2 regions of the Arthrobacter sp. Ld5 genome follow, and region 1 is predicted to be linked to the other one. Evidence: predicted binding sites of a transcription regulator. Region 1 holds the regulator's gene; the other holds the start of a gene.
The links. Region 1 encodes HrcA, which represses chaperone genes, less so after heat shock. Its sites were predicted from a motif close to TTNGCACTCGNNNNNNNCGAGTGCNAA; they were not measured.

Region 1 (6,413 bases):
TCCGACGGGCGGGCGGCGCTCTGCGTCTTCAGCATGGTGACCAACTGCTCGAGGACCTGGGGCGAGACCGGCGCGTTGTTGGCCGCCATCGTCCGGATCTCGGCGACGAGCCGCTCGGTCCGCAGGACGTCCGCCGACGGACCGGTGATGGTGAGCTCGTTGCCGCGGGCGTGGAGGCCGACGCCGGGGAAGGACTCCTCGATCAGCCGCAGCGCCTCGTCGTTGGAGCCCAGCGCCTGCACCATCTGCTCCGTCGAGTCGAAGCGGAACAGCCTGGTGTCGAGTCCTGCCGCATTGATGCCTGTTGAAGTTTCGCTCATAGCTCGGCCGTCCGGCCTTCGATCGCCCCTCATCCGATGTGTCGTACTGGTGGTCGTGTCCCGCATCCGTCGGCGGGCAGGGATACAAATGCTACGCCATCCCGCCTGTCCCGACCCTCTCTGCAACGTCCCCGCGGCATGCCTGATTCCCCATGGACGTCCGAAATGCAAGGCATTTTCTCCGGCCGTGCCTCCGTCGCCGGTGAACCGCGGGATTCATAGCGAATCGGCCACGGCTTCGTATCGATCAGGTTTCAGTCGCTTCGGGCACCGGAATTCGCCCGGGGCGTGCGGCCGCGCTGTGCCAAGCTGAACCTCGTCCTCCTCGCGCGAGCCGTCCCCCGGCCGCGCCCGGCGGACTCCACGACACCCCCATCGCCGGGACCCGACGAGAGACCGGCGCGCACCCGACGGAAGGAGGCGAGCATGCACCGCGAGGACCCCCTGAAGAAGAACCGGCTGGGACTCGGCGGCATCCTCCTGGTGTCCGGTGGCGTGCTGCTGGGGAGCGCAGCCTTCCTCTTCCCCGAACTGGGACTGCTGGCGGGCAATGCGCAGATGGCACCCCTCCCGGATCCCCGTGCGACGACGCCGACCGAGGCAGCCACCACCGAGCCGCCCGCCGATGCGTCCGGGCAGGCCCTCAGCACGGGACCGTCGGACGCCGTCGGAGCACTCGTGCCCGTCTATTGGCTCGGCGACGGGGCCGGGGACGACGACGAGCGCCTCTTCCGCGAGTACCTGCCCGCACCCGGGGACTCCGCCGGCGATCCGATCGCCGACGCCGTCCGTCTCATGACCGCGGGGCAGCCGCTCGACCCCGACTACCACTCGTCCTGGCGGCCGGCGTCGTCGGTCAGTTCGTCCATCTCGACGAAGAACGTCATCACCCTCGACATCTCCTCGGATGCGTTCCCGCCGCGCCTCGACGAGGAGCAGGGCCGCCTCGCGCTGCAGCAGCTGGTGTACACGGCCACGGCGGCGGCGTCGGACGCGGGGCTCATCGCGGGCGGGGAGGCGAGCTCCGTGGTCGTCCTGGTCGACGGCGCGGCGCACTACCGCGCCTTCGGATCGATCGATCTCGGCGGGGAGTGGACGCGGGACGCCGCGACCCTCGCGCCGCTGTGGATCATCGATCCGCAGGAGGACACGCAGGCCGACGCCGGGAGCCTCACCGTCCACGGGGTCGGTCCGGCGTCGGAGGACGAACTGACCTGGCGGATCGATCGCAGCACCGACGGCTCGGCGGCGGGGGCCACGAGCCTCTTCCGGGACGGTTCCGTGGACGTCGCTCCCCAGGACGGCGCGCCGGGAGCCTACTCGTTCCCCGTGAACCTGCCGCCGGGCCGGTACGAGATCACCGTCTCGGTGCCCGGTGCTCCCCCCGGCGGCGCGGCGCCCGGGGACTCGAAGACCGTCGTCGTCCGATAGCCGAGGGCCGGAGCGCCCGCTACCAGCGCCCGAGCAGGTGGTTCAGCAGCGCGAGGGCCGCAGGGCCCGCCGTCGAGGAGCGCAGGACGTGCGGTCCGAGGCGTGCGGTTCGGGCCCCGGCGGCACACAGCTTCGCCAGCTCCGCCTCGCTGATGCCGCCCTCCGGTCCGACGACGACGGCCGTCGACGTCGCTGCCGGGGATCCGACGGCGAGCAGCGCGGACACGTGGTCGGTCAGCGGCCGGTCGGCGTCCTCGTGGAGGACGATCACGCGGTCGACGGTCGCCGCCCACGCGGCCAGGCGCGGGGTGTCCAGCACGGCGTGGACCTCCGGCACGAACGACCGGCGGGACTGCTTCGACGCGGCCCCCACGAGGGACGCCCACTTCTGCCGGCCCTTCTCGGCCTTGTCGCCGCGCCAGCGCACGATGCTCCGCTCGGCATGCCAGGGCACGACGGCGTCGACCCCGAGCTCCGTCGCCGCCTCCACGGCCTGTTCGTCGCGTCCGCCCTTCGCGAGCGCCTGGACGAGCACCAGCCGGTGCCGTGGCGCGGGCTCCTGGCCGGCCACCTCGACGGTGAGATCGACCGTGCCGTTGCCGACCGCGGTGATGACGCCACCGATCCGGTAGCCCGCGCCGTCGGAGACGTCGAGGCGCTCACCCTCACCGAGGCGGCGGACGATGGCCGCGTGGCGCCCCTCGTCCCCCCCGAGCGCGAACACGCTGCCGGGGGTCGCTGCACGGACCGCCTCGCCCGGCCCGAAGAACAGGGGACGCGTCATGTTCAGCGGTTTCCGAGCCGCTCCCGCAGGCGGGCGAAGACGCCGGAACCGCTGCTGGCCAGCTGGCCGTCGGTGTACTCCTCGTTGCGCAGCTCGGCCAGCTTGCGCAGGAGCTCCTCCTGCTGCGGGTCCACGTTGCGCGGGGTCTCCACATTGAGGTGCACCCGCAGGTCCCCCCTGCCCTGGCTCCGCAGATGCGTGACGCCCAGGCCCCGCAGGGTCAGGATCTCCCCCGGCTGCGTACCGGGCTTGATGTCGAGCTCCTGGTCGCCGTCGTAGGTGTCGAGGTGCACGGTGGTGCCGAGCGCCGCCGCGGTCATCGGGACGCTCAGCGTCACGTGCAGATCGTCGCCGTCCCGCAGGAAGGTGGAGTCGGTGGCGACCCGGATCTCGACGTACAGGTCGCCCTGCGGCCCGCCGGCGGTCCCCGCCTCACCCTGGCCGGCCAGCTGGATGCGCGTGCCGGTGCTGACGCCCGCGGGGACCTTGATGGTCAGCGTGCGGCGGGCGCGGACCCGTCCCTCGCCGCTGCACTCGTGGCAGGGGCTGGGGATGACGGTGCCGTAGCCCTGGCACGTGCCGCAGGGGGCGCTCGTCATGACCTGGCCGAGGATCGAGCGCACGGCCCGCTGGACCTGGCCCGACCCGCCGCAGATGTCGCAGGTCCGGGGCGAGGTGCCCGGCTGGCAGCAACTGCCGTCGCAGGTGGGGCAGGTCTCCGCCGTGTCCACCTCGATCTTCTTGTTGGTGCCGAAGACCGCGTCCTTCAGGTCGATGCGCACGTTGATGAGCGCGTCCTGGCCCCGGCGCGTCCGCGAGGGCGCGCCGGACTGCTGCCCGCCGCCGCCGAAGAAGGTCTCGAAGATGTCCTGGAAGGCGAAGCCGGAGCCCGAGTAGCCCGCGCCGTACCCGCTGTCCGTCCCGTTCTCGTTGCCGGTGGTGTCGTAGACCCGCCGCTTCTGGGGGTCGGACAGGACCTCGTAGGCGTGGCTGACGCGCTTGAACTCCTCCGACGCGTCCGGGCCCGGGTTGACGTCGGGGTGGAGCTTCCGGGCGAGCTTGCGGTACGCCTTCTTGATTTCCTCCCCGGTCGCACCCTGCGCTACACCGAGAACTTCATAGTGATTACTCACTCCTGCACATCACTTCCTGTTGAACGTTCTGTCGTCTGCTCACCGGCTGTGCCGGCGGAAAGGCCATGGTCGGCCCTGGGCGGCCGTCGACAACCCAGAACCGCGGCCCGCTGCCCCGTTATTCCTCGAGGATCCTCGAGAGGTAGCGGGCGACGGCGCGTACGGCCGCCATCGTGGTCGGGTAGTCCATCCGGGTGGGCCCGAGGATCCCGAGCTTCGCCCCGGCGTCCGGCCCGTACCCTGTCGCCACCACGGAGGCCTCCGACAGGCCTCCATAGGGATTCTCGCTCCCGATCCGCACCGAGATCCCGCGGGCGTCGTACTCCATCTCCGACAGCAGCCGGAGCATGACCACCTGCTCCTCGAGCGCCTCGAGGACGGGCCCGATGCTCAGGGGGAAGTCCCCGGTCGAGCGGGCCAGGTTGGCCGTGCCGGCGAGCAGGATGCGATCGTCCCGACCGAGCCCGGCAAGCTGCTCGAGCGCCTTCACGATCGTACCCCCGTGGGCGCGCAGCCCCGGAGGGAGCCGGGAGAGGGCGACGGCGAGCTCGCCCGGCAGGGCCGTGAGCTTCACCCCCGCCACGGCGGACAGGATGCGCTGCTTGAGCTCCGAAAGCTCCGACTCCTCGATGTCCGCGGTCGTCCGCACGATGCGCTGCTGCACCACGCCGTTCGTCGCGATCAGGACCACGAGGACCTGCTGCGGCGCCAGCAGCACGCATTCGATGTGCCGCACGGACGCCCCGCCGACGCGGGGGAACTGGACGACGGCCACCTGCTGGGTGATCTGCGCGAGCAATCTCACAGTGCGGTCCATGACGTCGTCGAGATCCTCGGCGCCCTCCAGGAGGGTCTGGATCGCCTTCTTCTCCGGCGCGGACAACGGTTTCACCTCGGAGATGCGGTCCACGAACAGGCGGTAGCCCTTGTCGGTGGGGATGCGTCCCGAGCTGGTGTGGGGGGCGGTGATCAGGCCCTCCTCCTCGAGGACGGCCATGTCGTTGCGGATGGTGGCCGAGGAGACCCCGAGCCGATGGCGGTCCACCAGGGCCTTGGACCCGACCGGCTCCCGGGAGTGGACGTAGTCCTCGACGATGGCCCGGAGCACCTCCAGGCGTCGCGGTTCACTCATTCCTGTGTCACCTCCGGATCCGTTCGTCTGGTCGCGCGGCGGGTGGTCCCGGCGGTTAGCACTCGACACACCCAAGTGCCAAGTCTAGTACGTCCGCGTGGATTGTTAGCATTGGGAGCCCGGGCTGCGGCAGACCGCCGGAGCCCCCGTGGGAAGGACGAACCGGGGATGGACTACGGCTGGGGAGCCCAGGACATATCGGCTCCGAAGCGGGTGGCGCTCCCGGATGTCCCCGTCGAGAAGGACCTGGTCCTCGAAGACGTGCAGAGTGGATTCGTCGGCGCGGTGATCCGGGTGGAGAAGTCCGGCGGACTCCACGTGATGGTGCTCGAGGACCGGCGTGGCACGACCCGGACATTCCGGCTCGGCCACGGCTTCCTCCTCGACGGCCGCCCGGTGCACGTCGTCGCGCCCGCCCCGGCCGCTGCCCGTGCGGCCGGCCCTGCCGCCGCACGCACCGCCTCCGGATCCGTCCGGGTCGAGAACGCGCGGGCGAGGACGGCGCGCGCGAGCAGGATCTGGGTGGAGGGCCAGCACGACGCCGAACTCGTCGAGAAGGTGTGGGGTGACGACCTGCGCCTCGAAGGGATCGTCGTCGAGCCGCTCCACGGCGTGGACGACCTGGAAGGCGCCATCCGTGCCTTCGGTCCCGGTCCGCAGCGCAGGCTCGGCATCCTCGTGGACCATCTGCTCCCGGGCACCAAGGAGTCCCGGATCGCCCAGCAGGCGATGACCGCCCCCGGGGCCCGCGGCAACGTGCTGATCGTCGGCCACCCGTACGTGGACGTATGGCAGGCCGTGAAGCCGGCGGCGCTGGGGCTGACGGCCTGGCCCGTGGTCCCTCGCGGCCAGGACTGGAAGACCGGCATCCTGGCCGGTCTCGGCTGGCCGCACCACGATCAGGCCGCCGTGGCCAACGGCTGGAAGCGCATCCTCGGTCGTGTCGTCACCTACGCGGATCTGGAACCGTCGCTGCTGGGCCGCGTGGAGGAAGTGATCGACTTCCTCACCGCAACCCCGGACCGTCCCTGAACAGGTCGGCGCCGCCACCGCGTATTCTTGGAGCACTCCGGGGGGAAGTTCCACGACAGCCAGCAAAGGAATCGACGTTGCCCAACACTGCCGACCGACAGCACCACGGACGGGACGGGTCGCAGCCCGCGTTCGAAGGCACTCCGGCCAACGCCCTCCCCCTGACGGCGTCGGAGGACCGCCAGTTCGCCACCCTGGCGCACTTCGGCGGGATCCTCGGGTTCATCCCGTCCCTGCTGATCTTCCTCATCTTCAAGGGTCGCGGCCCCTTCACGGCCCAGGAGTCGAAGGAGGCGCTGAACTTCACGCTCCCTCCCACGATCCTCGCGCTGGCCGCGTGGCTGCTCTCGCTCCTGCCGGTCGTCGGCGGGGTGTTCGCGGTCGTGAACGCGCTCATCTGGCTGACGATCACCGTCTTCTCGGTCAAGGCCGGCGTCCAGGTCAACCGTGGCCGGCCCTACCGCTACCCCCTGAATCTCCGCCTGATCCGCTGAGCGGCCCGGAGCACGCCTGACGGACCGGTCCGGCAGATCCGATCCGGTCAGTCGGGCAGCAGTCGGCGGACCACGGCATCCGCCAGC
Region 2 (6,413 bases), on a different contig from region 1:
AAATCTCCAGAATACCGTCCGGCCGCCGTCCTCCGGCGCTCCCGTGGGCCGGGCGGCCCCCGTCCGCGCGCCGGACCACGTACTCTAGGAGGAGTATCTTCCCCGAACGCAGGGGACCACCAGAACGGAATCGCCGGGTGACCCGGCCTCGACGACGCTCGTCCGACGCCGCTCCCCCGCCGTTCCTCACCAACGAGAGAAAACTGATCTGTGAATAAAAGACCTGCCGCACTGAAAGCACCACGGGAACTGGCCAAGGGAGCCATGCGCATCGTCGCTCTCGGAGGTATCGGTGAAATCGGCAGAAACATGACCGTCTTCGAGTTCGACGGCAAGCTGCTCATCGTGGACTGCGGGGTGCTGTTCCCGGAGGACCACCAGCCCGGCATCAACGTGATCCTGCCGGACTTCTCCTACATCCGCGACCGGCTCGACGACGTGGTCGGCGTGGTCCTCACGCACGGCCACGAGGACCACATCGGCGGCGTGCCGTACCTGCTCCGGGAACGCGCCGACATCCCCCTGGTGGGGTCCCGCCTGACGCTGGCGTTCATCGAGGCCAAGCTCAAGGAACACCGCATCACCCCGAAGACCATCCAGGTCAAGGAGGGCGAGCGGCGCACCATGGGCGGCTTCGACCTCGAGTTCGTCGCCGTGAACCACTCCATCCCGGACAGCCTCGCCGTCGCCATCCGCACGGCGGCCGGCATGGTGCTGCACACCGGGGACTTCAAGATGGACCAGTTCCCGCTGGACCGCCGCATCACCGACCTCGGATCCTTCGCCCGCCTCGGCGCAGAGGGCGTGGACCTGTTCCTCACCGACTCCACCAACGCGGACGTCCCCGGCTTCACCACCTCGGAGAAGGACCTCGGGCCCGCGATCGACGCCGTGTTCCGCACCGCGCCTCGCCGGATCATCGTCTCCAGCTTCGCCAGCCACATCCACCGCATCCAGCAGATCATCGACACCGCCCACCGCCACCGCCGCAAGGTGGCCTTCGTGGGCCGCTCGATGGTGCGCAACATGACCATCGCGGCTGACCTGGGCTACCTGAACATCCCGCAGGGCCTGCTCGTGGACTTCAAGAAGCTCGAGCGCAGCGACGACCACAAGGTGGTCCTCATCTGCACGGGCTCCCAGGGCGAACCGATGGCCGCCCTCTCGCGCATGGCCAACAACGACCACGCCATCCGCATCACCGAGGGTGACACGGTGCTGCTGGCCAGCTCCCTCATCCCGGGCAACGAGAACGCGATCTACGGCATCATCAACGCGCTCACCGAGATCGGCGCGAACGTCGTCCACAAGGGCAACGCCAAGGTCCACGTCTCCGGTCACGCCAGCGCCGGGGAGCTCGCCTACTGCTACAACATCGTGAAGCCCCGCAACGTCATGCCCGTGCACGGCGAGTGGCGGCACCTGCGCGCCAACTCGGAGATCGCCGTCGCCACCGGCGTCGATCCCCGCAACGTGGTCATCGCCCAGGACGGCGTGACCGTGGACCTCGCCCGCGGCCGCGCTGCCATCTCGGGCAAGGTCGACGCCGGCCTCGTCTTCGTCGACGGCGACAGCGTGGGCGGCATCACCGAGGAGGACCTCGTGGAGCGCCGTCGCCTGGCCGAAGAGGGCGTCGTCACGATCCTCGCGATCATCGACCCGGACAACGGCAGCATCGTCGAGGCGCCCGAGTTCTTCACCAAGGGCTTCTCCTGCTCCGACGAGGACCTCGACAAGGCGGGCGCCGCCGTCGAGAAGGCCCTGCGCGACGCCGCCTCGAACCGTCAGGGCGGCCGCCGCCAGGACCCCGAGGACATCATCGAGCGGGCCACGGCCAACTGGATGCGCCGCTTCTACAACCGTCAGCCCGTCGTCAACGCCATCGTCGTCGACGCCTGACCTCCGGCACCACGAGCGAAGCCCCGGGACCCGTACGGATCCCGGGGCTTCGTCGTCGTGGGGGCAGCCGCTGGTTATCCTAGGCACACGTAGTTGTTCATCATGGGGGACATTTGGGACGCAGACTGTTCGGCGAGATCTCGCCGTTGACCTATCGCATCGCCTCGGAGCGGATGATCCTGCTCAGGCACCTGCGGAACGTCAGAGACCGCGGCTCGATCTCGTCGACCCGCTCGGAGGAGTCCCTGCCGATCACCGTCTATCGGCACAACTCCCTGATCCGCCGACGGCTGGGGAACGTCGAGACGGAACTGCAGGACAACAAGGCCGTCAGCCTCGGCCTTACCGCGCCGAAGATCGACGGCATCCTGATCGCGCCGGGCGAGCGCTTCTCCTTCTGGAGCCTCGCGGGCCGGTGCTCCGCACGAGAGGGGTACAGGGAGGGCCTGACGATCAGCAACGGCAGGCCGACGCGGGGTATGGGCGGGGGCATGTGCCAGTTCACCAACCTGCTGCACTGGATGGTGCTGCACAGTCCACTCACCGTCGTCGAGCATCACCATCACAACGGGCTCGATCTCTTCCCGGACTACAACCGCCAGATCCCCTGGGGTACGGGCACATCGATCGCTTTCAACTACCTCGACTACCAGGTGGAGAATCGCACCGACCGCACCTTCCAGTTCCGCACCTGGACGACCGACGAGTACCTGGGCGGTGAACTGCGGGTCGACCGCGAGCTGCCGATGAAGTTCCACATCCGCGAGCACGACGCCTATTTCTACGAGGAGGGCGCCGACGTGTTCCGGCACAACAGGATCTCCCGGATCGAGCGGGACAAACGCACGGGGCAGGTGGTGTCCAGTGCACTGATCCTCGAGAACGAAGGCAAGGTGGCCTACGACCGGTCACTGATCCGGGCGGAGATCCTTCCGTCACGTTCCCCGCGGCGCAGCGAGGAATCCGCGGACCTGCCCATTGCGTGACACCTCGGAGCGGGGATGTTCGAACATCCCCACTCCGAGGCGTCCGCGCGTGGGCAGAAAGCGCACCCGGGCCCGGACGCAGCAGCACCCCGGCTCCGCGGAGCCGGGGTGCTGCTGGGTGGAGCGGGCCGGAGCCCCTGCGCCTAGTGCGAGTGGCCGTGGTCCTCGTCGTCGGACTCCTCGGGCTTCTCGACCACGAGGGTTTCCGTGGTGAGCACCAGGGCCGCGATCGAGGCCGCGTTCTGCAGGGCCGAGCGCGTCACCTTGACCGGGTCGATGATGCCCGCGTCGATGAGGTTCTCGTACTCGCCGCTGACGGCGTTGAAGCCGTGGCCGGCCTCGAGGTCCGAGACCTTGGCGACGACGACGTAGCCCTCGTGGCCGGCGTTCTCGGCGATCCAGCGCAGCGGCTGGGCGAGCGCGCGGCGGACGAGGCCGACGGCGGTGGCCGCGTCGCCCTCGAGCGCCAGGACGTCGGCGTCGGTGTCCAGTGCCTTGCCGGCGTGGACCAGGGCGGACCCGCCGCCGGCGACGATGCCCTCTTCGAGGGCCGCACGCGTCGAGGACACGGCGTCCTCGATGCGGTGCTTCTTCTCCTTGAGCTCCACCTCGGTGGCGGCGCCGACCTTGATGACGCCGATTCCGCCGGCGAGCTTCGCGAGGCGCTCCTGCAGCTTCTCGCGGTCCCAGTCGGAGTCGGTGCGCTCCACCTCGGCGCGGATCTGCGCCACGCGGTCGGCGACGTCGGACTCGATGCCGGTGCCGTCGACGATGGTCGTGGCGTCCTTGGTGACGGTGATCCGGCGCGCGGAGCCGAGCACCTCGAGGCCCACCTGGTCCAGCTTCAGGCCGAGGTCCGGGGAGACGACCTGCGCACCCGTGAGGGTGGCGATGTCCTGCATCATGGCCTTGCGGCGGTCACCGAAGCCGGGAGCCTTGACGGCGACGACGTTCAGGGTGCCGCGGATCTTGTTGACCACCAGGGTGGAGAGCGCCTCGCCCTCGATGTCCTCGGCGATGATGAACAGCGGCTTGCCGGCCTGCAGTGCCTTCTCGAGCAGCGGCAGGAATTCCGCCAGCGAGGAGATCTTGCCGGAGTGGATGAGGATGAGCGCGTCCTCGAGGACGGCTTCCTGGCGCTCGGCGTCGGTCACGAAGTACGGCGAGAGGTAGCCCTTGTCGAACTGCATGCCCTCGGTGAGGACGAGCTCGGTCTGCGTGGTGGAGGACTCCTCGATGGTGATCACACCATCCTTGCCGACCTTGTCGAAGGCCTCGGCGAGGAGATCGCCGACCTCGGCGCTCTGCGCGGAGATGGAGGCGACGTCGGCGGTCTGCTGGCCGACGACCTCGCGGGCGTTCTCGAGCAGGCGCTTGGCGACGGCCTGGACCGACACCTCGATGCCGTGCTTGAGCTGTCCCGGGGCGGCGCCGGCGGCGACGTTGCGGAGGCCTTCCTTGACGAGTGCCTGGGCCAGGACCGTGGCGGTGGTGGTGCCGTCACCGGCGACGTCGTTCGTCTTGGTGGCGACCTCCTTGGCGAGCTGGGCGCCGAGGTTCTCGTACGGGTCGTCGAGTTCGACCTCGCGGGCGATCGTGACGCCGTCGTTCGTGATCGTGGGGGCGCCCCACTTCTTGTCGAGCACGACGTTGCGTCCGCGGGGGCCCAGCGTCACCTTGACGGTGTTCGCGAGCTTGTCCACGCCGGCCTCGAGGGCACGGCGGGCGGCGTCGTTGAATTCCAACTGCTTTGCCATTTGTTGGTTCCTTTCAGGCTTGTGCAGCGAGAAAAACCCCGGCCACTGCGGGCCGGGGCTTCTCCAATCGGGGGTGTTACTTGACGACGATCGCGAGGACGTCGCGGGCGGAGAGCACGAGGTACTCCTGGCCGCCCTGCTTGATCTCGGTTCCGCCGTACTTCGAGTAGATGACGACGTCGCCCTCGGCGACGTCGACGGGGACGCGGTTGCCGTTGTCATCGACGCGGCCGGGTCCGACTGCTACGACTTCGCCCTCCTGGGGCTTCTCCTTGGCCGTGTCCGGGATGACGAGGCCGGAAGCCGTGGTCTGCTCGGCTTCGAGCGGGCGGACAACAATACGATCCTCAAGAGGCTTGATAGAGACCGACACGGGCTCTCCTTTGCGTTCGATACCAATGGACTGGGGGCCGTCGGGCTGGGCGTGAACCGTCGTCGCGGTGCCGGCGAACGCTTCCCTCGGGATTAGCACCCACCGTGAGCGAGTGCCAACTCCGACTGTATGCAAGCGCTGGCACTCGGTCAAGGCGAGTGCCAATCCGAGTCACATGCGACGCGCTGCGTCGCCTAGGCTGGCAGCATGGGCTCGGACAACATCGCGGACATCCTGACTCCCGAGGGCTGGGAGCTGCTGAACTCGCTCGGCCCCTACACGGAAGCGGACAGCCTGCGCCTCTCCGGGCAGCTGCGCAAGGCCGGCTACTCCCCCGAGGTGATCGCCGCCGCACTCACGCAGTCACGGCTCCGGGCGAAGGCGTCCGCGAAGTTCGGCCCCTTCGCGGCGCGGATGATCTTCACGGCGGCCGGCCTCGAGCAGGCCACGCGCCTGACGGTCGCCGCACGCCACGCCCAGCGCTTCGTCGACGCCGGCCTGGTCCGGATCGCCGACCTCGGCTGCGGGCTCGGTGCCGACAGCATGGCCCTGGCCACCCTCGACCGCGAGGTCACCGCCGTCGAACTCGACGAGACGACCGCCGCGGCCGCGACGATGAACCTGCTCCCCTTCCCCAACGCGCGCGTCGTCAACGCGGATGCCGCCGCCGTGGACACCACGGCGTTCGACGGCGTCTGGCTCGACCCGGCGCGCAGGACGACGACGACGTCGGGCACGTCCCGGATCTTCGACCCGGAGGCGTTCTCGCCCCCGCTGTCCTTCGTCCAGGACCTCGCGGACGGCGGCATGCCGGTGGGCGTGAAGATGGGCCCGGGCATGCCGCACGCCTCCGTCCCGGCGAGCTGCGAGGCGCAGTGGGTCTCCGTCGACGGCGACGTCACGGAGGTGGCCCTCTGGTTCAATGCGCTCCGCAGGGACGGTGTCCGGCGTGCCGCCCTCGTCCTCGGGGCGCAGGGCGCGGCGGAGATGGTGTCCGCGCGGGACTTCGGGGACGGACCGACACCCGCCGTCGGCGAACCGGCCGGCTACCTCTACGAGCCCGACGGCGCCGTGATCCGGGCCGAGCTCGTCGCGGACCTGGCCGCGCAGCTCGGCGGGCACCTGCTGGATCCGATGATCGCGTACATCTGCGCGCCCTCGTTCACGGACACCCCGTTCGCCCGCGCCTACCGGGTGCTCGAGGTCCGACCCTACAACGTGAAGGCGCTGAAGGCCTGGGTCCGCGCGGAGGGGATCGGGGTGCTCGACATCAAGAAGCGCGGCACGTCGGTCACGCCCGAGGAGGTCCGCCGGCAGCTGCTGACCGGATCGGGCAAGGGCCGGAAGAAGGCCACGCTCGTCCTGACCCGCATCGGGGACGACCGCGTCGCGATCGTC

Region 2: a site for HrcA is predicted at 5,154-5,180, ahead of groES (co-chaperone GroES). Genes of this name have one in related genera too.

The regions. Positions count from the first base shown of each region.
Region 1 is NZ_JBPKBO010000018.1:31,314-37,726, reverse strand. Features, by position in the region: gene ACSGDB_RS08855 (PhoH family protein) at 1-320, opposite strand, end outside; gene ACSGDB_RS08850 (GerMN domain-containing protein) at 747-1,751, shown strand; gene ACSGDB_RS08845 (16S rRNA (uracil(1498)-N(3))-methyltransferase) at 1,771-2,535, opposite strand; gene dnaJ (molecular chaperone DnaJ) at 2,538-3,668, opposite strand; gene hrcA (heat-inducible transcriptional repressor HrcA) at 3,787-4,800, opposite strand; gene ACSGDB_RS08830 (DUF3097 family protein) at 4,969-5,832, shown strand; gene ACSGDB_RS08825 (DUF4870 domain-containing protein) at 5,910-6,326, shown strand; gene hemW (radical SAM family heme chaperone HemW) at 6,374-6,413, opposite strand, start outside.
Region 2 is NZ_JBPKBO010000014.1:48,172-54,584, forward strand. Features, by position in the region: gene ACSGDB_RS04520 (ribonuclease J) at 265-1,899, shown strand; gene ACSGDB_RS04525 (VanW family protein) at 2,013-2,885, shown strand; gene groL (chaperonin GroEL) at 3,029-4,642, opposite strand; gene groES (co-chaperone GroES) at 4,719-5,015, opposite strand; gene ACSGDB_RS04540 (THUMP-like domain-containing protein) at 5,223-6,413, shown strand, end outside.